Regions from separate parts of the Streptomyces sp. 5K101 genome, predicted to be linked through region 1. Evidence: riboswitches for the same ligand, from Rfam matches in the RefSeq annotation. Region 1 holds a riboswitch; the other holds the start of a gene.
The links. A riboswitch is a leader RNA that binds a small molecule or an ion and turns the genes downstream of it on or off. The one in region 1 is predicted to bind cyclic di-AMP.

Region 1 (7,530 bases):
CCCGTCCGGAAGACGGGGCGAGGTCTCGACGACATCGGGCTGCCCGCAGGGGCAGCGGTGCGCGATGGCGCGCAGCCCGCGCGGCGGCCGGCCGAGCTGCTGCTCGAACGCGGTGATGTCCGCGTCGGTCGGCTCGGTGTGCTCGGTGGTGGGAGGAGGGGTTTCCATGCCTGCCTTGCTGCTGTGTTCGCTACGGGTTCGCTGCTGGGTTCGCTGTCGGGGGGCTACGTGCGGTCGGCGCGGTCCACGCCGTTCCACACGTTCGAGTACCAGGGCCGGTCCGCCGCACCCTCGTCCTCGCGGCGTTCCTCGGCGGTCTCGGGGTCGATCACCGTGTAGCCGGTCTCGCCCGGGAGCACGTAGTGCAGGTGATCACGGGCGAGGCGCCGGATGTACATGTCGTCCTGGAGGCGCGCCTTCTCGTCCCGGAGCCTCTCGACCTGCTCGCGGGCGTCGGCCATCCGGCGTTCCTGCTCGGCGATCTCGGCGCGCTGGGAGACGTACTGACGCATCGGGTAGGCGAGGGCGACCACCAGGGAGCAGACGACCAGGGCGAGGAACGCGGCCCGGCCGGTGAGCCGGGAGCGGCGGGCCTGGCGGCGGCTCTGCGACCGGTAGACGCGGGCGGCCGTCTGCTCGCCGAGCAGCCGCAGTCTGGTCGCGGTGGAGAACCGCTCCGGTTCCGGCCTGCGTGCCATCCCTCTCGCCTCCCCTTCACACGCGTACGTCCCCGGACACGGTACGGGACCGGGGCCGGGGACGTACGGAGGCGGGGGCGTCAGCCCTTGAAGCGCGGGAACGCGGAGCGGCCGGCGTACACCGCGGCGTCGTCGAGGATCTCCTCGATGCGCAGCAGCTGGTTGTACTTGGCGACGCGCTCGGAGCGGGCCGGGGCGCCGGTCTTGATCTGGCCGCAGTTGGTGGCGACGGCCAGGTCGGCGATGGTGACGTCCTCGGTCTCGCCGGAGCGGTGGGACATCATGCACTTGAAGCCGTTGCGCTGGGCGAGCTCGACGGCGTCCAGGGTCTCGGTCAGCGAACCGATCTGGTTGACCTTGACGAGCAGGGCGTTGGCGGTGCCCTCCTCGATGCCGCGGGCCAGGCGCTCCGGGTTGGTGACGAACAGGTCGTCGCCGACGAGCTGGACCTTGGAGCCGAGCTTGTCGGTGATGACCTTCCAGCCGGCCCAGTCGTCCTCGAACAGCGGGTCCTCGATGGAGACCAGTGGGTAGGAGGCGACGAGCTCCTCGTAGTACTCGGTCATCTCGGCGGCCGAGCGGGCCTTGCCCTCGAACTCGTACACGCCGTCCTTGTAGAACTCGGACGCGGCGACGTCCAGCGCGAGCGCGATGTCCTTGCCCGGGGCGTAGCCGGCCTCCTTGATGGCCTCGAGGATGAGGTCGAGGGCGGCGCGGTTGGAGTCGAGGTTCGGCGCGAAGCCGCCCTCGTCGCCGAGGCCGGTGGACAGGCCCTTGGTCTTCAGCACCTTCTTGAGGGTGTGGTAGACCTCGGTGCCCCAGCGCAGGGCCTCGGAGAAGGACTCCGCACCGATCGGCGCGATCATGAACTCCTGGATGTCCACGTTGGAGTCGGCGTGCGAGCCGCCGTTCAGGATGTTCATCATCGGAACGGGCAGCAGGTGCGCGTTCGGGCCGCCCAGGTAGCGGAAGAGCGGCAGGTCGGACGCCTCGGAGGCGGCGTGCGCGACGGCGAGGGAGACGCCGAGGATGGCGTTGGCGCCGAGCGACGCCTTGTTGTCGGTGGCGTCCAGGTCGAACATCGCCTGGTCGATCAGGCGCTGCTCGGTGGCGTCGTAGCCGACGAGCTCCGGGCCGATCTGCTCGATGACGGCGAGGACGGCCTTCTCGACGCCCTTGCCCTGGTAGCGGTTCTGGTCACCGTCGCGGAGCTCAATGGCCTCGAACGCACCGGTGGAGGCGCCGGACGGAACAGCAGCACGACCCGTGCTGCCGTCGTCGAGGCCAACCTCGACCTCGACCGTGGGGTTGCCTCGGGAGTCCAGGATTTCCCGGGCTACGACGACGTCGATGGACGGCACGAGCATCTCCTTCTGGGATGTGACGCGAGATATGTGCAGAGGTCTGCTTGGCCTTGCGACAAGAGCCTAACCGTCTCGGGGGCAAAGGCCGGCCGATGCCCGCCCCGTGGGACGAAAAAGGGCATGAACGCTGGGCGTGCCGGACAAAAGACCCCCAAGCTACCCGTAGGTAAGGCGCTGCGCGGCACCTCGGCAGGGCTGTGCGGAGCCCTTGGCAAGACCCTGAGGGGCCCTTCGCGAGCCCTTCACGACCGAACCCCGGCCCGGCGCTTACGGGGGAAGCAGCGCCGGACCGGGGTGCTCGGAACCCGTCAGCGCTGAGGCGGCGGACGGTACGGGCCCGGACGGTGCGCGGGCCCGCGGACGGCGGGCGGGTCAGCTCAGGTGGAGCTGCTGGCCCGGGTGGATGACATCGGCGTCCTCGATGATGTCCTTGTTGAGGTCGAACAGCTTCTTCCAGCCGCCCTTGACCTTCTCGGCCTCGGCGATCTTGCCCAGGGTGTCCCCGGGCTTGACCTTGTACTCGCCCTCACCCTTCTTGAAGGTCGCCGCGGTCTTCTGCGGCGCGGGGGCCTCGGCGCGCTCGGAGCGGGTGGTCGGGGCCTCGGCGCGCTTCTCGGCCGGCTCGGCGGCGGGCTGCGCCGGCTCGGCGGAGCCACCGTTGTAGGGGGTGCTGGAGAGGCCCACGCCACAGCTCGGCCAGGCGCCCTTGCCCTGGCCGGCGAGGACCTTCTCGGCTATCGCGATCTGCTGGGACTTGGAGGCCTGGTCGGCGGACGGGGCGTAGGCGGTGCCGCCGTAGGCCGCCCAGGTGGAGGCGGAGAACTGCAGGCCGCCGTAGTAGCCGTTGCCGGTGTTGATGGACCAGTTGCCACCGGACTCGCACTGGGCGACCGCGTCCCACTCGGAGGCGGTGGCGGCGGACGCCGCAGTGGCGCCGAGCATCGGGGCCGCGATGGCGGCACCGGCGACGCCGGCGAGCGTGGCGAGACGAACCGTCCGACGGACAACGGTCGAGCGGCGGTGCGTGGCCTTGCCGGAACGCAGCATGGAGCTTCTCCTCACCGACGCCTGCGAGGTGAGCTGTCGGGTTCGGGCCGGAAGAGTTGCCCGGCCGCGCGTCGTTGCGCGCGGCTCCACCCCAAGCCGTTCACGGCCGTCGTGCTCGACGGCCGGGACCGGCACCTACCTTGGGTCCCCCGCTCCTGCCTTCGGCGCACTGAGCGACGACTGTTCCCCCCGACCGACGGCAGGATTCGGCGTGACGGTCGACGGTGCCCGCGATGGCGAGCGGTTCAGACCGTAAACACACCGCTCCCCGATGTTCAAAGACGAACATCGGGGAGAAATCGCCCGAACCGCCCTTCACTTGGGAGGCGTTTGCGCAGGTCGGGCACGGCTTGGGCGAATTTGCTGGATGCCGCTCGCCAGTTGCAGCAAAGAGACCCTTGTCTCACTTGCGCAGATCGGACAAATGTCGGCGAATTGCCGCCCGAACTATTGGCTGTTCACGCCGAGATCGAGGCTCTGACCGGGGAGGATAAGGTCGGGGTCGGCACCCACGTTCGCCTCGTTCGCCTCATAGAGGGCGCTCCACCCGCCGGGCACCTCGCGCTCGTCGGCGATGGCCCACAGACTGTCTCCCGGCTGGACGGTGTACGTACCGTCGGCCACGCCCTCTGTTGCCCCGTCACGTGCCGACGCGTCACCTCGCGAGGCATGACGACCGCTTTCGCGCTCTTTATCCGTGATGCCCGTTTCGGCGTCGTCGGGGGCGGGCTCGCCGCGGTGCCTGCCGGTGCCGGTCGTGGGGTCGGTCGCCTCGACGCCGTCCGAACCGGCCGACGGCGACACGTCGCCGTCCGCGGGCGTGGGCGCCGTGGACGCGTCCGGGGCGGCGGGGTCCTGCGAGGCGTCCGGCTCGGCCGGGGCCTCGGCGGCCGTGTCACCGGAGCCGGCCGGCGCGCTCGCGTCAGGGGTGGCTTCGGGCGTCATGCCGGGGACGGTGACGGCACCCGCCCCCGGGCTCGCGTCCGGCAGGGGCAGGAGGTCACCGGGGTCGACGCCGGTCGAGGCGTCGTCGTTGGTCAGGCCCGCGATCGGGGCGCACGCCTGCCAGGCGTCCGGCCCCTGCGCGTCCAGCACCTTCTCCGCGACCGCGATCTGCTGCGAACGGCTCGCCAGGTCGGCGCTCGGCGCGTACGCCGTGCCGCCGAACTCCTCCCACGTCTGCTGCGAGAGCTGCAGCCCGCCGTAGAAGCCGTTGCCGAGGTCGGCGCTCCACATGCCGCCGCTCTCGCATTCGGCGACGCGGTCCCAGGTGGCCGCGTCGGCCGCGGAGGCGGAGCCCGCGCCGAGCAGGGGGATCGCGATGGCGGATCCGGTCACCCCTGCCGCGACGACGATGGCCGGAGCCTGACGGGGGCGGCGGTGACGTCCGTTCCCGGAGCGCATGCGGTGTGCCTTTCGCGTGACTACTGGGGACTGTGCGGCCTGCTGATGCCTGCCGAGTCGACGGTGAACGTAGCCGCAATCGAACGTGAGTCACAAGTCGATGCAGCGCAGATCACGTAAAAGTCACAGAATTGACGTTGCGTCAGCTCTTGGTGAGGGTGAACTCAACGGGCAGAGTGCGCAATCCGCGCATGATGAGTCCCCCACGCCACCGCAAATCGGCCGGATCGCCCGCAAGACGCAAGTCCGGCATCCTCCTGAGCAGGGTCGCGATCGCCGTCTGCCCTTCGAGCCGGGCGAGCGGGGCGCCGAGGCAGTAGTGGATGCCGTGCCCGTATCCCAGGTGCTGGTTGTCGCGCCGGGACAGGTCGAGGGTGTCGGGCTCGGTGAACCGCTCCGGGTCGCGGTCGGCGGCCGCGAGCACGACGAGCACGGGGTCGCCGGCGGCGATCCGCTGCCCGCCGATCTCCAGCGCCTCGGTGGCGAACCGCCAGGTCGCGAGCTCCACGGGGCCGTCGTAGCGCAGGAGTTCCTCCACGCCGGTCTCCAGCAGCGCGCTCTCGCCGGCGGCGAGCGAGGTCTGCAGGCGCTCGCGCTGCGCGGGGTTGCGCAGCAGGGCGTACACGCCGTTGCCGATGAGGTTGACCGTCGTCTCGAAGCCCGCGAAGAGAAGGATGAACGCCATCGCGGCGGCCTCGTTCTCGGTCAGGTGCTCCCCGTGGTCCGACGCCTTGATGAGCCCGGAGATGAGGTCCTCTCCCGGCTGCTCGCGCTTGCGGTGGATCAGCTCGGCGAGATAGCCGCGCATCTTCTTCACGGAACGGGCCACTCCGCCGCGCGGGCCGCCTCCGTGTCGGATCATCATGCCGGCCCAGTCGCGGAAGTCGTCCTGGTCCTCGCGGGGAACGCCGAGCATGTCGCAGATGGCGTAGATGGGGAGGGGGAACGCGAACTCGTGGATGAGGTCCGCCTCACCCTTCGCGGCGCTGTGCTGTTTTTCCACGATGTCGTCGATGAGCCGGTCCGTCAGCTCCTGCACCCGCGGGGCGAACTCCGCGACCCGGCGCGGTGTGAACGCCTTGGAGACGAGGCGGCGCAGCCGGGTGTGGTCCGGCGGGTCGATGTTGAGCAGATGCGTCATCAGCTCGGCCTTGCGCTCACCGGGGATACCGGTCTTGCCCTTGGCGTGCGCGGGCTCGTCGTGGTGCGCCGGATTCTTGGACAGCCGCTGGTCCGCGAGCGCCTGCTTCGCGTCCGCGTACCGGGTCACCAGCCACGCCTCCACCCCGGAGGGCAGCGCCGTGCGGTGCACGGGAGAGTGCTCGCGCAGCCACGCGTAGGCGGGGTACGGGTCGGTGGCGAACTCCCAGGTGAAGAGCTCGGGCGGGGTGGTCGGGCCGCTCGGGGCGGCGCCGGGGTCCTCCGCGGCGGTGCGGCCCTGCGGGCTGCCGGCGTCCTGCGCGGCGGTGCGGCCCTGCGGGGTGCCGGGTTCCTGCGGGGTGCTCGGGTCGTTCGGGGCGTTCACACCTCGACGGTATCCGGGCCGCCGTGCCCCTCCGCCGCGCGGATCGCGTCGCGGTAGGCGCGGGCCGCAGCGCGCAGGGCCGCCTCCGGGTCGACGCCGTCCGCCTCGGCGCGCACGGCGAGCGCGAGCAGTTCGTATCCGATGCCCTCACCGGCCGGCGGCGGCGCGTCCAGGCCGGCCGTGCGCACCCGGGAGGCGAGCTTGGCCGCGAGCGCGAGGCCGGGCTGGCCGAGCGGGACACCGTCGGTCACCGACGCACGCTGCTTCTCGATCGCCTTGGTGCGCAGCCAGTGCTCCTTGACCTCCTCCGGCGTCTCGGCGGTCTCGTCGCCGAAGACGTGCGGATGCCGGTGGATCAGCTTCTCGACGATCGTGGCCGCGACGTCGTCGATCGAGAACGGCTCCTCCTCGTGCTCCTGCGCGATCCGCGCGTGGAAGACGACCTGGAGGAGCACATCGCCGAGCTCTTCGCGCAGCTCGTCCCGGTCGCCGTCCTCGATGGCCTCGACGAGCTCGTACGCCTCCTCGATGCCGTACTTGGCGAGGCCCTTGTGCGTCTGCTGCGAGGACCACGGGCAGGCGCGACGGATGCGGTCCATGACCTCGACGAGGTCGAGCAGCCGCGCGCCGGGCAGGTCGTACGAGCCGGGCAGCAGCTCCAGGTCCGGCATCCGGACCTGGCCGGAGCCGCCGAGGCGGGCCAGTCCGTCGGTCAGCGCCCGGTCGCCCTCGCCGGAGGCGAGGACGACCACGGTGCGCCCTCCCCCAGAGCCTTCGGCCTGGAAGCTACCCCCGGCGCAGGCGTCGACGAGCTCCTGGGCGCTCGGCGCGGCCAGCTCGACGGCGACGCCGGCCTCGCGCAGGTACGGCAGCTGCGGGTGGCCGGCGTCGGCGCACAGGACCTGGTCGGCGGCGTGCAGCGTCTGCCAGGCCGGCCAGGACAGCAGTCCGGGCGCCACGCGGTGGCTGGCGGTCAGCAGGACGATACGGCCGGGGTCGACGGATGCTTCTTCGGTCACCCGTCGAACCTACCTCGGCTCACGCGCCTGCCTCGACGGCCTCCGCCTCCCGGGACACCTGCGTGATCCACGGCGCCTTGTAGGTGCCGAGCTCCAGCTTGGTGTCGTCCCAGGCGCCGTAGCGCGGGTTCACGTCGATCTTCAGGGACTTGGCGGCGGCGGTGAACGCCTCGTTCATGCGCTGCTGGCCCTGGGGGCTGTTCGTCACGCCGAGCGCGGCGGCGAGCTTGTTCACGAGGACGTCCCGGCGCACGACCTCGTCGAGCTGGCCGGGTGCGACCCCGCGCTGCTGCAGGTACATGGCGGCCAGCTGCTCCTGCCCGCCGGACTGCTCCGAGAGCGCCTCCCGCGACTCCTGGATCTCCTTGCGGCTGACCTTCACCCCGGCGTCGGCGGCGGCCTTCTCCACGATCCTGTCCACGATGAGGTCGTAGAGCTTGGCCCGCCCGAGCTGCCCGGTGTCCTTGATCAGC
Region 2 (7,530 bases), on a different contig from region 1:
CCCTCGCCTACCCCGAGGGCCACCCGTACCACCACACGCCGATCGGCTCGATGGCCGATCTCGACGCGGCGACCCTCGAGGACGCCCGCGCCTTCTTCCGCACCTACTACGCACCGAACAACGCGGTGCTGTCGGTCGTCGGCGACATCGATCCCCAGCAGACGCTCGCCTGGATCGAGAAGTACTTCGGCTCCATCCCGTCCCACGACGGCAAGCAGCCGCCGCGCGACGGATCCCTGCCCGACGTCATCGGGGAGCAGCTGCGCGAGGAGATCGTCGAGGAGGTGCCCGCCCGCGCCCTGATGGCCGCCTACCGCCTCCCGCACGACGGCACCCGCGAGTGCGACGCGGCCGACCTGGCGCTCACCGTCCTCGGCGGCGGCGAGTCCTCACGACTGCACAACCGCCTGGTGCGCCGCGATCAGACGGCCGTCGCCGCCGGATTCGGGCTGCTGCGCCTGGCCGGTGCCCCGTCGCTCGGCTGGCTGGACGTGAAGACGTCGGGCGGCGTCGAGGTCCCGAAGATCGAGGCGGCCGTCGACGAGGAGCTCGCGCGGTTCGCGGCCGAGGGCCCGACGCCCGAGGAGATGGAGCGCGCGCAGGCTCAGCTGGAGCGTGAATGGCTCGACCGGCTCGGCACCGTTGCCGGCCGCGCCGACGAACTGTGCCGTTACGCCGTCCTGTTCGGCGACCCGCAGCTGGCGCTGACCGCCGTGCAGCGCGTCCTCGCCGTGACCGCCGAGGAGGTGCAGGCGGTCGCCAAGGCCAGGCTGCACCCGCGCAACAGGGCCGTCCTGGTCTACGAGCCCATCTCCGCCGACGACAGCGACGTGAGCGACGAGGCCGCGGCGTCCGACGAGAACGACGAGCACAAGGGGGCGGACCAGTGAGCGACGCTGCCGTGACCATGGACTTTCACCCGCAGCCCACGCCCGGCACCGCCCGGCCCTGGGCCTTCCCGGCCCCCGAGCGCGGCACCCTGGACAACGGGCTGACCGTGCTTCGCTGCGACCGCCCCGGCCAGAAGGTCGTCGCCGTCGAGATCCTCCTCGGCGCGCCCCTGGAGGCGGAGCCCGAGGGTTTCGACGGCGTCGCCACGATCATGGCCCGCGCCCTGTCGGAGGGCACCGACAAGCACAGTGCCGAGGAGTTCGCCGCCGAGCTGGAGCGCTGCGGCGCCACGCTCGACTCGCTCGCCGACCACCCCGGTGTCCGCGTCTCCCTGGAGATCCCCGCCTCCCGGCTGCCCAAGGGCCTCGGCCTGCTCGCCGACGCCCTGCGCGCCCCCGCCTTCGCCGCGGGCGAGGTCGACCGGCTGGTCCGCAACCGCCTCGACGAGATCCCGCACGAGACGGCCAACCCCGCCCGCCGCGCGGCCAAGCAGCTCTCCAAGGAGCTATTCCCGTCGGCCCTGCGGGTGTCCCGCCCGCGTCAGGGCACCGAGGAGACGGTGGCGAGGATCGACTCCGCGGCCGTCCGGGCCTTCTACGAGGCGCACGTCCGGCCGTCCACGTCGACCGTCGTGATCGTCGGCGACCTCACCGGGATCGACGTGGACGCCGTCCTTGCCGACACCCTCGGTGCCTGGACGGGCGACAAGACGGCCACCCGCCCCGTGCCGGCGATCACGGCCGACGACACCGGCCGGGTGTTCATCGTCGACCGCCCCGGTGCCGTGCAGACGCAGCTGCTCATCGGCCGTACCGGCCCCGACCGCCACGACAGCGTCTGGCCCGCCCAGGTGCTCGGCACCTACTGCCTGGGCGGCACGCTGACCTCCCGGCTCGACCGCGTCCTGCGCGAGGAGAAGGGCTACACCTACGGCGTACGGGCCTTCGGCCAGGTCCTGCTGTCCGCCCCGGACGGCTCGGGCGCCTCGATGCTGGCCATCAGCGGCTCCGTGGACACGCCGAACACCGGTCCCGCGCTGGAGGACCTGTGGACGGTGCTGCGCACGCTGGCGGCGGAAGGGCTCACCGACGCCGAGCGCGACGTGGCCGTGCAGAACCTGGTCGGCGTGGCCCCTCTGAAGTACGAGACCGCGGCGTCGGTCGCGGCCACGCTCGCCGACCAGGTCGAGCAGCACCTCCCGGACGACTACCAGGCGCAGTTGTACGCCCGCCTGGCCGCGACAGGCACGGTGGAGGCGACCGCCGCGGTCGTCAGCGCGTTCCCCGTGGACCGTCTGGTCACGGTGCTGGTCGGCGACGCGGCGCAGATCGAGGCGCCGGTCAGGGCGCTCGGCATCGGTGAAGTGACGGTCGTCACGGGCTGATTCGAAAGCCGCACATCAAGTCAGAGCGCGCACAACGGGTGGGATGCGTCCCCAACGGAACCCCGGCTTCATGGAGTTTGCCGGGGTTCCGCGCTATGTCCGGTTTGTTGGAGAGACGGCCTGTCTGCCCTGTGGCATGCGCTACAAAACCGGCTGTCCGTTTGGTGATTGGCAGATGACCTGCCTAGCGTCGGTCCGGCTGTCCGCCTGGATCACGTCGCACCCGCGGCATCGGACAGTCATCGCCGAGTCCCCTACAGGCGCGAGCCGGGGGAGCCGGGGACCCAGTCCCCTGGGGTGAATCGGACGCCTCCGCCCGCGCGGAGGGGCCCGTAGGAGACCTTCCTGCTCCGAACCCGTCAGCTAACCCGGTAGGCGAGAAGGAAGGAAAGGACCAGCCTTTTCATGGCGTTCACCCGTGCCACCGGGAAGCACCGTGCCCCGAGCCGTCTGACGCGCAGGAGCCGGAACATCGCCGGCGTCGCGACTCTGGCCACCACCGGCGTCATCGGAAGCCTCGCCTCCCCGGCGTTCGCCGCCGACGCCGAGCCCTCCGTCGAGGACACCGGCCTCACCCAGATCGTCTCCATGGGGTCCCTCGCCGACGAGATCGCCGACCAGGCCGCCGCCCAGAAGCAGGAGGCCGCCGAGGCGGCCGCCGAGGCCCGGGCGAAGGCCGAGGCGAAGCGCAAGGCCGAGGCGCGTGCGAAGGAGGCCCGTGAGGCCAAGGAGCGCGCCGCCCGTGAGGCCGAGCGCCGCCGCCTGAACTCCTTCCAGCTGCCCGTCGCCGGCTCGTTCGTGACCACCGGTTACCAGGCCGGTGGATCCCTGTGGTCCTCCGGCAGCCACTCCGGCGTCGACTTCCGTGCCGCGTTCGGCACGTCGGTCGTGGCCGTGGGCGCCGGCACCGTCGTCGAGGCGGGCTGGGGCGGCGCGTACGGCAACAACATCGTGCTGCGCATGAACGACGGCACGTACACCCAGTACGGCCACCTGTCGTCGATCAGCGTCTCGGTGGGCCAGCGCGTGATGCCCGGCCAGCAGATCGGCCTCTCCGGCTCGACCGGCAACTCGACCGGCCCGCACCTCCACTTCGAGGCCCGGACCTCGCCGGACTACGGCTCCGACATCAACCCGGTCGCATACCTGCGCGCCCGCGGCGTGAGCGTCTGACCTCACCGTCCCCGCGGAGGCCCCCGGCACACGCCGAGGGCCTCCGCGCGTCCACGGCACCGCCCGGCCGGAGAGGGTCCGTGCCGCAGAGCCGAGAGTCCTACCCCCGACCCGGCGATCGCATGACGTCGTTTCCGGCCAAAAGACAACCATGAATTCCGGTCGGCCATCGGAAAATCCCGTGGACTGGAATAGAGTCACCGGACACGAGTCAATCGGCTGCGTTTCGCGCGGATCAAGGCGGAGGTTCGGACATGCGCATTCCCGCGCACTCTGTATGCACGGCGATCCGCGACGACATCGTCTCCGGTGTATTCGAGCGGGGCAGCCGGCTCACCGAGGAGAACCTCGCGCGCCGCTACGGGGTCTCCCGCGTCCCGGTCCGCGAGGCGCTGCGGACCTTGGAGTCGGAGGGCTTCGTCGTCACCCGTCGCCACGCCGGGGCGCATGTCGCCGAGCCCACCGAGCAGGAGGCGGCCGACCTGCTGGAGATCCGCATGCTGCTGGAGCCGCTCGGCGCCGCCCGTGCCGCCCAGCGACGCACCGAGGCCCATCTCAAGGTGCTGCGCGGGCTGGTGAGGCTCGGTCAGGAGAGAGCGCGCCGCGGTCAGGGCGAGGACCTGCGCTCCCTGGGCGCCTGGTTCCACGAGACGCTCGCGCAGGCCTGTGGCAGCCCGGGGCTGACGGCCCTGCTGACCCAGCTGCGCCACAAGATCGCCTGGATGTACGCCGTCGACCAGCCCGCCGTGCCCGCCGAGTGCTGGGCCGAGCACGGCGCGATCGTGGACGCGGTGGCGCGCGGGGACGTGGAAAGGGCCCGGGCGCTCACGGCCCTCCACGGGGAAAGGGCGGCGGCCGCGCACCGGCTGCGACGCTCGGACCGGGTGAGGACTTCGCAACATTCCGTAAACATTGCGAGCGTCCGCAATTAACAATCGAGCCGTATACAAGAGCGGGGCTTATTCGAAAGGCCTGTCCGAAGCCGACCCTGTTTTCGGCTCGCCCGAATAATCGGGCGAAGGTGTGAATGGAAAAGCCGCGGGTTCCGTCGTGGAACGCCGCGGCTTCGCCGTGGTTCTCCGGTGCTTCCCCGTACGGGCCGGAGCACCGGCAGGCGGTCGAGCGTCAGACTGTCTCGGGCAGCTCGTCGAGACCCTCGGTCACGAGCTTGGCCAGGCGGTCCAGCGCGACGTCGGCGCCGTCCGCGTCGGAGGCCAGCACGATCTCCTCGCCGCCCTGTGCACCGAGGCCCAGCACGGCCAGCATGGACGCGGCGTTGACGGGGTTGCCGTCGGCCTTGGCGATCGTCACCGGGACGCCGGAGGCCGTCGCGGCACGAACGAAGATGGAAGCGGGGCGGGCGTGCAGGCCCTCGGCCCAGCCGACATTGACGCGACGCTCAGCCATGGTGTTGCCCTTCAAGTCTCAACGGGTTGTCTAGACCAGTCTCTCATGCGCTCCGGCGTGCTCCCTTCGGCGTCCGGATGGTGGTCACGACCGCCGCCGAGCCCTCTCAGCGTGCCCGTCCACAACCACCCACGCGACCCGTGACTGGGCCGTACGCTTGGCCCATGCAGACCTCGTCGGAGCACGCTTACCCCGATCACTGGGAGGCAGACGTGGTGCTGCGCGACGGCGGCACCGCGCGCATCAGGCCCATCACCACCGAGGACGCCGACCGGCTCGTCAGCTTCTACGAGCAGGTCTCCGACGAGTCGAAGTACTACCGCTTCTTCGCGCCCTACCCGCGCCTGTCCGACAAGGACGTCCATCGTTTCACCCACCACGACTACGTGGACCGGGTGGGGCTCGCGATGACGGTCGGCGGCGAGTTCGTCGCGACCGTCCGCTACGACCGGATCGACGCACAGGGCCGCCCGGCCGGCGCCCCCGCCGACGAGGCCGAGGTCGCGTTCCTCGTCCAGGACGCCCACCAGGGGCGCGGAATTGCCTCCGCCCTGCTGGAACACATCGCCGCCGTCGCGCGGGAGCGCGGCATCCGGCGGTTCGCGGCCGAGGTCCTGCCCGCCAACAACAAGATGATCAAGGTGTTCCGGGACGCCGGGTACACCCAGAAGCGCAGCTTCGAGGACGGCTCGGTCCACCTCACCCTCGACCTCGAACCGACCGAGGAGTCCCTCGCCGTGCAGCGCGGCCGCGAGCAGCGGGCCGAGGCCCGTTCCGTGCAGCGTCTCCTCGCGCCGGGCTCGATCGCGGTGATCGGCGTGGGCCGTCGGCCCGGCGGCGTCGGCCGCACCACCCTGCGCAACCTCCTGGGCGCCGGCTTCACCGGGCGGGTGTACGCGGTGAACAGCGCCTTCCCCGAAGGCCGTACCGAGGCGGAGGGCGTTCCGGCCGTCCGCTCGGTCGGCGACATCGGCGAGCCCGTCGACCTCGCGATCGTCGCCGTCCCCGCCGAGCGGGTGACCGAGGTGGTCGCCGACTGCGGCGAGCACGGCGTCCAAGGTCTCGTGGTCCTGAGCGCCGGATACGCCGAGAGCGGCGCGGCGGGCCGGGAGCGCCAGCGCGAGCTGGTGCGCCAGGCCCGCTCGTACGGCATGCGGATCATCGGGCCGAACGCCTTCGGCATCATCAACACCGCGGACACCGTCCGGCTCAACGCCTCCCTCGCCCCCGAGTCCCCCGCGCCCGGGCGCATCGGTCTGTTCACCCAGTCCGGGGCGATCGGCATCGCGCTGCTCGCGGGTCTGCACCGGCGCGGCGCGGGGCTGTCGTCGTTCATCTCGTCCGGCAACCGCGCGGACGTCTCGGGCAACGACTTCCTCCAGTACTGGTACGAGGACCCGGGCACGGACGTCGCCCTGCTCTACCTCGAGTCCATCGGCAACCCGCGCAAGTTCACCCGGCTCGCCCGGCGCACGGCGGCGGTCAAACCCGTCGTCGTCGTCAAGGGCGCGCGGCACAGCGGCAGTGCGCCGCCCGGGCACGCGGTGCCCGCGACGCGCATGCCGGACGCGACGGTCGGCGCGCTGATGCGCCAGGCCGGCGTGATCCGCGTCGACACCGTGACCGAGCTGATCGACGCGGGGCTGCTGCTGGCGGGCCAGCCGCTGCCGGCCGGTCCGAGAGTCGCGATCCTCGGCAACTCTGAGTCCCTTGGGCTCCTCGCGTACGACGCCTGCCTCACCGAGGGGCTGCGCCCGCTGCCGCCGCTCGACCTCACGACCGAGGCCACCCCGGCGGACTTCCGGACAGCGCTGGCCGAGGCGCTGGAGGACGACGCGTGCGACGCCGTGATCGTCACGGCGATCCCGTGGGTGGGGGAGAACGGCGTCACGGAATCGGGCGACGGCGAGGTGCTGGCCGCCGCCCTCCGCGCCGCGGCGGCCACGAGCCCGGCGAAGCCGGTGGCGGTGGTCCATGTCGAGATGGGCGCGCTGGCGGACGCGCTCTCGGCGGCGTCGAGCACGGCGCCCCGCGCCCGCGCGGACGCGGCGTCGTCCCCCGCCGCCACCGAGACGGGCGGCGCCGGTGCCGTGCCGGTGCGCGCGCCCCGCGGGGCCGAGGACGCCTCGGGGCCGGAGGACGATCCGGGAGCAGGGTCGACTGCTGCGGCCTCGGTGCACGGGGGCCGCCGGGCCGTGCGCGCGGAGAGCGACCCGGGCGACGAGGGCGCTTCCGAACAGGCGGAGGCCGGCGCGACCGGGGCCGGTGACGGCTCCGTACCGGCTTTGGAGGGGCGCCGGACGCAGGTCTCCGCTCCGGTGGACGAGGACGAGGGCGCCTCCTCTGCCGATGACCGACGGGCGACAGAAGGGACGTCCCGCCTCTCCGGCGCCAGGTCCTGGTTCGGCCTGCGAAGTCGCGCGTCGGGCAGGCCGCCCGCCTCCACGGAGCCCGGCCCCACCGACGCGGGACACCGAGCCGAGAGGGGCCGGGCGGAGGCCACACCCCACGGGTCGGGCCGCCGCGAGGCCGCCATCCCCGCCCCCGGTGCAGGCAGTGACCAGCGCACCACCGGCCCTGCGGCCACCACCTCCCGCGCTCACAGCCCCGGCAGCGGCCCGGCACCGGCCTTGGCCGACGGATCCGGCCGCGCTGCCCCCGGCGCGCGGGGGCCC

Region 2: linked by a shared signal. The riboswitch ahead of ACLB9X_RS32040 (M23 family metallopeptidase) and the one ahead of ACLB9X_RS28920 (transglycosylase family protein) in region 1 are both predicted to bind cyclic di-AMP.

What each region holds. Positions count from the first base shown of each region.
Region 1 covers NZ_JBKFFO010000020.1:57,977-65,506, reverse strand. Annotated here, with positions in the region: gene ACLB9X_RS28935 (DUF501 domain-containing protein) at 1-168, opposite strand, end outside; gene ACLB9X_RS28930 (FtsB family cell division protein) at 225-698, opposite strand; gene eno (phosphopyruvate hydratase) at 779-2,065, opposite strand; gene ACLB9X_RS28920 (transglycosylase family protein) at 2,435-3,109, opposite strand; cyclic di-AMP (ydaO/yuaA leader) riboswitch at 3,113-3,286, opposite strand; gene ACLB9X_RS28915 (transglycosylase family protein) at 3,557-4,513, opposite strand; gene ACLB9X_RS28910 (cytochrome P450 family protein) at 4,656-6,038, opposite strand; gene ACLB9X_RS28905 (nucleoside triphosphate pyrophosphohydrolase) at 6,035-7,057, opposite strand; gene ACLB9X_RS28900 (SurA N-terminal domain-containing protein) at 7,077-7,530, opposite strand, start outside.
Region 2 covers NZ_JBKFFO010000031.1:12,507-20,036, forward strand. Annotated here, with positions in the region: gene ACLB9X_RS32030 (M16 family metallopeptidase) at 1-890, shown strand, start outside; gene ACLB9X_RS32035 (M16 family metallopeptidase) at 887-2,275, shown strand; cyclic di-AMP (ydaO/yuaA leader) riboswitch at 2,509-2,667, shown strand; gene ACLB9X_RS32040 (M23 family metallopeptidase) at 2,681-3,448, shown strand; gene ACLB9X_RS32045 (GntR family transcriptional regulator) at 3,703-4,380, shown strand; gene ACLB9X_RS32050 (HPr family phosphocarrier protein) at 4,574-4,855, opposite strand; gene ACLB9X_RS32055 (GNAT family N-acetyltransferase) at 5,020-7,530, shown strand, end outside.